Regions from separate parts of the Paenibacillus thiaminolyticus genome, predicted to be linked through region 3. Evidence: riboswitches for the same ligand, from Rfam matches in the RefSeq annotation. Region 3 holds a riboswitch; each other region holds the start of a gene.
What was found. Region 3 has a riboswitch for cobalamin ahead of FLT43_RS12095 (1-propanol dehydrogenase PduQ). Riboswitches for the same ligand answer to the same signal wherever they lie in the genome.
Positions count from the first base shown of each region.

Region 1: another riboswitch for cobalamin. It lies ahead of FLT43_RS18950 (ribonucleoside-diphosphate reductase subunit alpha); the one in region 3 lies ahead of FLT43_RS12095 (1-propanol dehydrogenase PduQ).
Region 2: another riboswitch for cobalamin. It lies ahead of FLT43_RS07580 (cobalt-precorrin-8 methylmutase); the one in region 3 lies ahead of FLT43_RS12095 (1-propanol dehydrogenase PduQ).

Region 1 is NZ_CP041405.1:4,240,151-4,243,426, forward strand. It holds gene FLT43_RS18950 (ribonucleoside-diphosphate reductase subunit alpha) at 1-1,454, opposite strand, end outside; cobalamin riboswitch at 1,684-1,957, opposite strand; gene namA (NADPH dehydrogenase NamA) at 2,218-3,228, opposite strand.
Region 2 is NZ_CP041405.1:1,690,647-1,693,922, reverse strand. It holds gene FLT43_RS07585 (methyl-accepting chemotaxis protein) at 1-809, shown strand, start outside; cobalamin riboswitch at 1,001-1,172, shown strand; gene FLT43_RS07580 (cobalt-precorrin-8 methylmutase) at 1,348-1,980, shown strand; gene cbiD (cobalt-precorrin-5B (C(1))-methyltransferase CbiD) at 1,995-3,116, shown strand; gene FLT43_RS07570 (cobalt-precorrin-7 (C(5))-methyltransferase) at 3,113-3,276, shown strand, end outside.
Region 3 is NZ_CP041405.1:2,688,536-2,691,811, reverse strand. It holds gene bluB (5,6-dimethylbenzimidazole synthase) at 82-723, opposite strand; adenosylcobalamin (AdoCbl) riboswitch at 994-1,145, shown strand; gene FLT43_RS12095 (1-propanol dehydrogenase PduQ) at 1,529-2,671, shown strand; gene FLT43_RS12090 (BMC domain-containing protein) at 2,870-3,223, shown strand; gene FLT43_RS12085 (EutP/PduV family microcompartment system protein) at 3,235-3,276, shown strand, end outside.

The sequences.
Region 1 (3,276 bases), 1.6 Mb from region 3:
AGCACCAGCTCTTCCTGCTCGATCGTCGTCGGCGACATATTCTGCATTATCTCGGTGCACAGATTGGAGCAGAAGATCATGCCATGCGCCTTGTTCGGATTGGCCCGGTTGGCGGTATCCTTGTAGAACATATAAGGCGTTCCGGTCTCGAGCTGGGATTTGAGAATACGCTTCATGATGTCGATGGCCGGCAGCGTAATGCGCGAGAGATGGGGGGTCGCCACCGCCTCTGCATACTTCTCGCGGAACTGCCCCTGGCCTGCCTGCTCGTCATAGAAATCTTCCAGTCCTAGCGGACGGCCGTTCCCGTCGGTCCAGCCCAGTGTCTTCTTCACTTCATGCGGACAGAATAGATGCCAGTCTTCGCGCTTTTCGACCGCTTCCATGAACAGATCCGGAATACAGACGCCATGGAAAATATCATGGGCGCGCATGCGCTCGTCGCCGTTATTTAATTTGAGATCGAGGAAGGACAGAATGTCCTTGTGGAACACGTCCAGATAGACGGCAATGGCGCCCTTGCGCGTGCCGAGCTGGTCGACGCTCACCGCGGTGTTGTTCAGCTGGCGGATCCAAGGAATGACGCCGGAGCTCGTATTTTTGTGGCCGCGAATATCGGAGCCGCGCGCCCGCACTTTCCCGAGATAGACGCCGATGCCGCCGCCCATCTTGCTCAGCCGGGCCACGTCGGTATTCGAATCGAAGATACCTTCCAGCGAGTCATCCACCGTGTCGATGAAGCAGCTCGACAATTGGCCGGCGACCTTCTTGCCCGCGTTCGCCATTGTCGGCGTCGCGGCAGTCATATAGAGATTGCTCATCGCCCAATATGCTTCCTTGGCCAGCTCAACCCGGCGCTCCTCCGGTTCCTGATGCATCAGGTACATGGCGATGATCATATAGCGCTCCTGCGGCAGCTCCATCGTGCGCCCTTCGAAATCAACGGCCAAATACCGCTCCGCGAGAGTAAGCAGCCCGATATAGTCGAACAGCTCGTCGCAGGCCGGATCGATCGCCTGGCCCAGCTCGCGAATCTGATCGGGCGTATAGGCCTCCAGCAGCTCCTGACGGTAGATGCCGATATCGGCCAGCTGCTTAATCAGCTTGTAGAAGTCGCCATACGGGCGATCGGCGTACGCCTTGTAGCTGCGGTGCAAAGCCGCTTCCTTATACAGCTTCGTCAACAGGGCGCGCGCCGCGACAAACTTCCACTTCGGCTCCTCGACGGAGACCAGCTCCAATGCGGTCATGATGCAAGCCTGCGTGATGTCGGATGCCTGAACATGGCTGTGACGAAGCTTGGCCAGGACGCCCCGGTGCCAGCGTTCCCGGTCCAGCTCCGGGTAAGCGCCCATGATGCGCTCGCCATAACGCATGATGCGCTCCGCGTCGAACGCGAGCGAGCGATTATTCGGTTTGTGTACGGTCTGAACAGTATGATTGGTGGTTAGCATCCGTATTCCTCCTCGAAAAAGAGCAATAAAAATAGCCGTCCCTTCGCGAGAACAGCTCAGGACGGCATGGCAAAGCCGTATGTATCCGGGGGCTTCTTATCATGGCGGCTGTGCATCACTAGGACAAGGCGCAGCTCCCCCCTCTAACCACGCAGCTGCAATCGCCCGCCGAAGGCGGTAACAGCGCAGCGCGCGGCCTGAACACGTTCCCTATTCCGCGTAGGGTAATGAATGTGCGGCGATACAGGCAGGTCTCCTGGCTCGAAGCCGAATACCTCGGCAGCCTTCCCGGGACATTCGTCCCAGTGGACATAGAAAAGGCCGCTCTCTACAGAGCGCCTGTTCTGTCGGGTACTTGCTGCCGGAACGGAGAGGACCGATGTTCCGGCAGCGCTTCTTACAGTGGCGGGACCGCGACGGATTCGCACCGTCTTCCCTATTAAGCCGGGGCCCGACGCGCATCGCTTTTGTCGAACCGCAGCACCTGTATCGTTCAATATGTTGTTATACTCATGATAATATACTACAACATATTGGGTAAGTAAATAGGTTTCAGGTGATATTCCTCATAAGAAAATGACAGGATTTGAGACAATTCCGAGGGCTGTCCGGACCTTAAAAATGTTCGGGATCGGAGAGGTCCGCTCCCGCACTTGAACGGCAGCGGCGGATTGGGGCGAAGATAATGCAAGCAGGCGAGGCCGCTGGTGCGGCCCCGCCTGGAATAAGTGAGATTCAAGATGCAATGATTATTATAAATGGATTACCAGCCGCGATCGTATTGCTTCGGCGGAGCGAGTTCCTGGCGCAATTGCTTCGCAGCCTGGCGCGGCCAGTACGGATCCCGCAGCAGCTCGCGGCCGAGGAAGATGAGATCGGCCCGGCCATTGCGGACAATCTCTTCCGCCAAGGACGGTTCGGTAATCAGCCCGACGGCACCGGTCGCGATGCCGGCTGATTGGCGGATCGCATGCGCATATTGGACCTGATAACCCGGGTACGCTTCGACCCGATGAGGGACGACCCCGCCCGAGCTGCAGTCGATCAGGTCGACGCCCTGGTCCTTCATTCGCCGCGCATAGTCAATGTATGCCTCGATCACGTTGCCGCCTTCGGCATATTCATTGGCCGAGATGCGTACGAACAGCGGCTTCGACCACGTGATGCGCACCGCTTCAATCACTTCGCTCAAGAAGCGGTAGCGGGCGTCGGCGCTGCCGCCGTAGCTGTCGGTCCGCTGGTTCGTGAGCGGGGACAGGAACTGGTTGATCAAATACCCGTGCGCGCCGTGAATCTCGATGACGTCGAATCCGGCTTCCTCCGCCCGCCGCGCGGCGTCGGCGAATGCTTTGATCGTCTTGCGGATGTCCTCCAGCGTCATCTCCTCCGGCGTCTCATAGGCTTCGCTGAAGCGAAGCGCCGAAGGGGCGATGATCCCGGGGACGGTTGCTTTGCGCCCGGCGTGGGCGAGCTGAATCCCGATCTTGCCGCCGTGCGCGTGGACCATGTCGGTCAGGCGGCGGAGTCCGTCTACATGCTCGTCGCTCCAAATGCCCAGATCCTGCGCGCTGATGCGTCCGCCAGGGGTGACGGCGGTGGCCTCGATCATGATCAGGCCGACTTGTCCGACGGCACGGGACGTATAGTGGACCAGATGCCAATCGTTGACCATCCCGTCCTCATTGTGGCAAGAGTACATGCACATCGGCGACATCACGATACGATTCGGTATCGTCACCCCGCGTAACGTTAGCGGTTCAAATAATTGGGGCATGGCTATCCCTCCAAAGAATCATGTTCGAGATTGTATTTCCCAATTCCA
Region 2 (3,276 bases), 1.0 Mb from region 3:
TTTGGGCGAATCAGCTGTTTGCCCAGACAATGGGGTATACGGCGCCAGAACTTGCCGGAAAACATCACCGGATGTTTTGCACGCAACAGTTTATCGGAAGTGCAGAGTATGATGCATTTTGGGAAAATCTAAGGAACGGTATCAAGTTTCAACAGAAAATCGCCCGGGTAGCGAAAAATGGGAACCTGGTGTGGCTTGAAGCGACGTATATGCCGGTTCTGGATGATACCGGTCACACGGTAGCTGTCTTGAAGGTGGCGACCGACATCACGCCAAGGGAAAACGCCGCCTCCCGAATGAAGGACGAGCTGCGGCTGATGGCGGAAGATTTGCTGAAGCGGACGGAAGAAGGCGTGGAGCGCAACCAGCAGGTTGCGGCAGCCATTCAGCGTGCGGTGACGGACAGTGAAGACAACTTAACCCTCCTACGGCAATTGGAAGATGAATACAAGTCCATCAAAGGAATTGTTCAGATGATCCGGGATTTTGCTTCGCAAACCCACTTGCTGGGCCTGAACGCCGCGATTGAGGCGGCCCATGCCGGGGAGCATGGCCTAGGGTTCCAGGTGGTTGCCGCCGAGGTACGGAAGCTGGCGGAGCATGTCCAAGAGGCGGCCAAGGAAGTCCAAGCCGCCATCGAGGGAATCGCCGACAAGGTAGGACATGTTGGCGGGGGGACGAAGAATTCCCGGAATGCAATCGTCGAATGTCAGCATCAAATTAACCTAGCCACTGAGGAATTTTCCAAAATCGGCCAGGCAGCGGAGAACCTGGATACGCAGGCGAAAACATTGAGCGTCATGGTATAACGAAGGTTGGACAACATTCCTATCGCAAAGAATTCAAAAAGAGCGTTCGAGCCAGTCAGCAGGCTTGAAGCGCTCTTTTTGTTGTCCGTCAAATCGATATGCAGTGAGTTCTGTCACAGGCGGCATGATAGAAGTCAAGCTATGATTCACCTAAGAGATTCACGCAATTCAAGTGGAAAAAAATAATCTTGATAAAAATTGAATAGAAAACTGAGCGGAGATCAGGGAAAGAGGTGCGATTCCTCTACAGGCCCTAGCTACTGTAAAGCGGACGAAATCCCATTCATGTCACTGGAATTATTTCTGGGAAGGCGGGAAAGTAGAATGATGTCAAGTCAGGAGACCTCCTCTGTTCAGCCTTGCAGCAACTTCTAAGGGAACAGTTGTCTATTGCAGAGAACCTAGGCACCAGTATGTTCATTGCCGAACACACTTGGATACTGCCTTTTTCTTCGTATGGACACGGGACCTTAAGGTTTCGTGTTTTTTTGTTCCCTTTTAGAGGTTGTATTGAAACCCACGAAAAGGAGAGGGAAAGATGGACTACATCAAAAACCCCAAGCGGATTGAAGAAAAAAGCTTTGAAATCATACAGGACATCATTACGGCAACAAGACCGGACTATACGTTCCGCAACCGGGAAGAGGAGCTGGTTATGAAGCGGGCGATTCATACGACGGCGGATTTTGATTATTTAGATAATCTCGTCTTTACGCATGATGCCTTGACGAAAATACGCGAGACGATCCGGCAGGGCGGCATCATTTTTACCGATACGAATATGGCCCTGAGCGGCATGAATAAAAAGCTGCTGGAGCAATACGGCTGCCGCTACCGCTGCTACGTCAATGAACCGCACACGGCCGAGGTGGCCCAACAGCAAGGCATCACCCGCTCGATGGCCGGGATACAGCTTGCCGCCACAGAAGAAGGCAAGAAATTGTTCGTCATCGGCAATGCGCCTACCGCTGTCTATCAAATTCTGGAGATGGCGGCTGCCGGTGAGTTGGACGTGGAGGCTGTCGTCGGTGTGCCGGTTGGATTCGTCGGGGCGGCCGAATCGAAAGAAGCGCTCTATGAAAGCGACATTCCGGCGGTCGTGGCCCGCGGGCGGAAGGGCGGAAGCAATCTGGCGGCAGCCATCATGAATGCTGTGCTGTACGCGATGTAAGAAGAGGTGGCCCGATGGCAGATTACGTGTACTATGAGGGGAAAAAATTGCGCAAGGGCTATACGACAGGCACTTGCGCGGCAGCGGCGGCGAAGGCGGCAGCGGCCATGATCGTCAAGCAGGAAAAGATCGCCGGGGTGACGATCATCACGCCGAACAGAACAACCCTGCAGCTTCCGGTGGACAAGCAGCAGTTCGATCGGCATACGGCCACCGCCGCCGTCCAAAAAGACGGCGGCGATGATATCGATGCGACGCATGGCATGTGGATTTTTGCGCAGGTCACCTTGAATGCCAGCGAGGAGATCCGCATCGACGGCGGGCAAGGCATCGGGCGCGTGACGCAGAAGGGCATCGCGGTCCCGGTCGGGGAAGCGGCCATCAATCCGGTGCCGCGCCGAATGATTACTGCGGCCGTACGGGAAGAGATTGGCCCGAACCGTGGTGCGGACGTGGTGATTTTCGCGCCGGAAGGCGAAGAGCGCGCCGAGCGCACCATGAACAGCCGCCTCGGAATTATCGGCGGAATATCAATTCTGGGAACGACCGGAATTGTAACTCCGATGTCCGATGAAGGGTGGAAGCAGTCGCTGTCCATCGAGCTGGAGATGAAAAAAGCGCAGGGCTTCCGCAAAATCATTCTCGTTCCCGGGAATTACGGGGAGCGCTTCGTCGAGGAGCAGCTTGGCATCGACGGCAAATACGTGGTCTCGATGAGCAACTTCGTCGGCTACATGCTCAAGGAGACGCAGCGACTCGCGTTCGAGCATGTGCTGATGGTGGGCCATTTCGGCAAGTTGATTAAAGTGTCCGCCGGCATTTTCACCACATACAGCAAAGACGCGGATGCGCGGGCAGAGATCATGGTGGCGAACCTGGCGCTTGCCGGCGCGCCCCTTCCCCTGCTCCAGCAAATTGCGGCCTGTGCGACGACGGAAGCGGCAGGAGAAATTATGGTGGCGGAAGGGTATAGCGAGGTTTTTCAGACCATCGCGGACAAAGTGAAACAACGGGCAGAACAGTTTTTGAAATACAGCAAACCGGCGGTGGATATCGACGTCATCACGTTCTCGACGGATCGCGGAATGCTGGCTTCCACCTGTGACATCTCAACCATCAAGGAGGCATGGCCATGATTCATATTGTCGGAATTGGCCCGGGCAGTCCGGAGCTGCTGACCGGAGCGGGCGCCTTCCTCATAGAGAAGGCGGACGTGATTGTCGGCTCGAAGCGGCAGCTTAGCGATATCCCGCCGGACAACCCGGCCGAACGCAAGCTGCTGCCCTCGCAGCTCGC
Region 3 (3,276 bases):
GTAATATGTTCTAAATTGCCCAGAACAAAGCCGATGACAAGTAACAAGCTAAATAACTATAGCTTGTTACAATCCATTCGCTTATTGTTCTCCCCATTTATTATGAAATATTAGATTTTCAAGAGATTTTCGTTTTTCCCACTTCACTTGTTCTAAAATGGGAGCAGAAGGGTAGTCGTCCGTATATCCAATGGAAATTAAAGCAACAGGGTCAATGTGCGGAGGTATTTGCAAAATATCTCGAACATCATTTTTTTTGTAAAAACTTACCCATCCCATGGCTAAGCCTTCTACACACGCCGCTAACCACATATTTTGGATTGCACATGCTGTAGAGAGAATATCCGTCTCCGGAATCGAATTTCGTCCTAGTACATGCGAGCCCCCGCTTGTTGGATCACAGGTGACACAGATCGTTAAGGGTGCCTCTTTAATTCCTTCAATTTTTAAACTTAAAAATTGGGTAGCGCGCTCTTCTTCGTAATGAATCGCCAAAGCTCGTCTTTCTTTTTCTGTCGCCCAAGCTAATCTCTCTTTGACTTCCATAGAATCCACGATAATGAAATTCCATGGCTGCATAAATCCTACAGAGGGTGCATGGTGTGCCGCTTGTAAAATTCGGTCGATAATCTCTTTTGGTACAGGATTCGGAAGAAAATTCCGAATGTCTCTTCTTTTATAAATGACATTATAAACGGCTTCTTTTTCGATCTCATTAAACATGTGATGCGCCTCTTTCATTCTTTATCGTGTCTCCATCATCCATTGTAGCTATCCTTTGATAATGTGGATTTTTTCTTTCTCTACGATATCATAGGTTCCACATATTCGACAAATTACATCAATTTTCTACTTAGGCGCTTGACATTTTCATCACATTTCGATGTAAAAGTACCGGTACTTCTTGTAGTAACATTTCTGATTGATCGCGCCCTCTTGCCAATCCCCTTTTTTGTGCTATAATGGTGTCGAATGGACGACCATTCACGTCATGCACAACAGAAGAAGTTATAGGCAATGGAAGTTTGGTGCAAATCCAACGCGGTCCCGCCACTGTGATAGACCGAATTCACGGTCTTAAGTCAGGTCTTTTGCCTAGTAACTTTGAAGGACCAGTCATTTCGAGGCGAAAGTGGCTGGTTTACGAGTCTAGTGACGATAACCGCCTCGCTAGGCTTTTTTTAGGTTCCAGGAAGGCAGCCGACGCTGATGTCGGCACAGCCGGGTGGTCGCCGCCGAACAGATACGATGACGTATAGCTTAGGAAGCAGGGACGTTCTTCAAGGCCGAGGAACGGATGCACAATGGCGTGCAGGTCCCTTTTTTTACTGCCTGCCGATAGCGGCAGCCGTGATCGGGCGGGTTGACGAATGTCCGGTTGACGGTGTAGAGTGATGGTAGACAATTGAATGATGACGAGTTGCACAATGGCGTGCACCTATATCATAAGCGAAGAGGCTTTTAAAGGAATCCGTTCTTTTAAAAGTCTCTTTTTTTATTGCGAACTACTTCATTGGAGGTGCCTGTTATGGACAAAATATCGATGAAAACCGACATTTATCTGGGGCAAGGCGCGTTGGATCGCCTGATGGAATGGCGGAATCAACGAATCTTCATCGTCACCGACCCGTTCATGGTCAAGTCGGGGATGATTAACATGCTGTTCGAACGGCTGCATGAGAGCAATGAGCAATACATTTTCAGCAATATCGTGCCCGATCCGCCAATCGAGATCGTGACCGAGGGCGTGGAAGCGCTTGGCGCGTTCCAGGCCGATCGGATGATTGCGATTGGCGGCGGATCCGCGATCGATGCGGCCAAGGCGATGAAGATTTTTGCCCAAAAAATATTGAATCAGCACAATATGCCGTTCGTGGCGATTCCGACAACGAGCGGAACGGGCTCGGAAGTGACGTCATTCTCCGTGATCAGCGATAAGAAGAAGAACATTAAGTACCCGCTCGTGTCTGATGACATGCTGCCGCAGGAAGCGATTTTGGACCCGGAATTGGTCAAGAGCGTGCCGGACTTCATTACCGCCGATACGGGGATGGACGTCCTGACTCACGCGATCGAGGCCTATGTGTCCACCAAAGCGAATGATGTGTCCGACGCTTTGGCAGAGAAGGCGATCAAGCTGGTCTTTGCGTATTTGCCGCGAGCGCACAAGGACGGGAACGACCTGGAGGCGCGGGAGAAAATGCACAATGCCTCCTGTCTGGCGGGCATGGCGTTCAATATCGCGTCGCTTGGCCTCAATCACGGCATCGCCCATGTGGCCGGAGCGAAGTTCAAGATTGCGCACGGGCGCATGAATTCGCTGCTGCTGCCGCATGTGATTGAATTCAATGCCGATTACAAGCCGGGCTACGGCAAAGAGGAAAGCAATGCCGCGGCGGTCAGATATGCCGAAATTGCCAAGATATTGGGACTGTCGGCACCGAATCCGAAGAGCGGCGTTCGCAGCCTGGTTCAAGCGATCAAGCAGCTGCAGAAGCAATTGCGCATGCCGCAATCACTGCGGGAATGCAACGTGGACGAAGCGCTGCTGGAAGAGATGAGCCCATCGATTGCCGAAGGAGCGCTCAAGGACGGCTGCACGGCCACGAATCCGCGCGTTCCGGCCGCTCCTGACGTTGTCGAAATTTTGAACAAAATGTTTCAATATTAAGTAATCAAATAAATACCATGCGTGTTCAGGTTGACAACGTTTGCAGCTACAAAGTATAGTAAAAGTAACACAAAGGCGTGTTGCATACGATCAAAGCGAAGAGGCTTCTTAAAAATTCCACGTGAACTTTTAAGGGGTCTTTATGTTTTTTTATGGCTATTTGATGTTGTTTCTCACAAAGAAATGAGTGATGAGAGTATGGACCAACATAACGAAAAGCAACGCGTCATTCAGGAGTACGTGCCAGGGAAGCAGGTCACATTGGCTCATATTATCGCGAACCCGAACCCGGATATTTACAAGAAGCTGGGATTGGGGAGCGAAGCGCAGGATGCCATCGGCATTATGACCATCACGCCAAGCGAAGCCTCCATTATTGGCGCGGACATCGCGACCAAGGCGGCCGGCGTGCAGATCGGCTTCGTTGACCGCTTCAGCGGATCGCTCGTCATTACAGGCGATGTCTCATCCGTGGAGTCGGCCGTGAACGAAGTTCTGCTGGGCCTGCATAACATTCTTGGCTTCTCGGCTGCGAAGATTACGAGAACGTAGGAGAAGCGCACATGAAGACCATCATTTTCGCCGGCAGCACCGGCTCGGGCAAG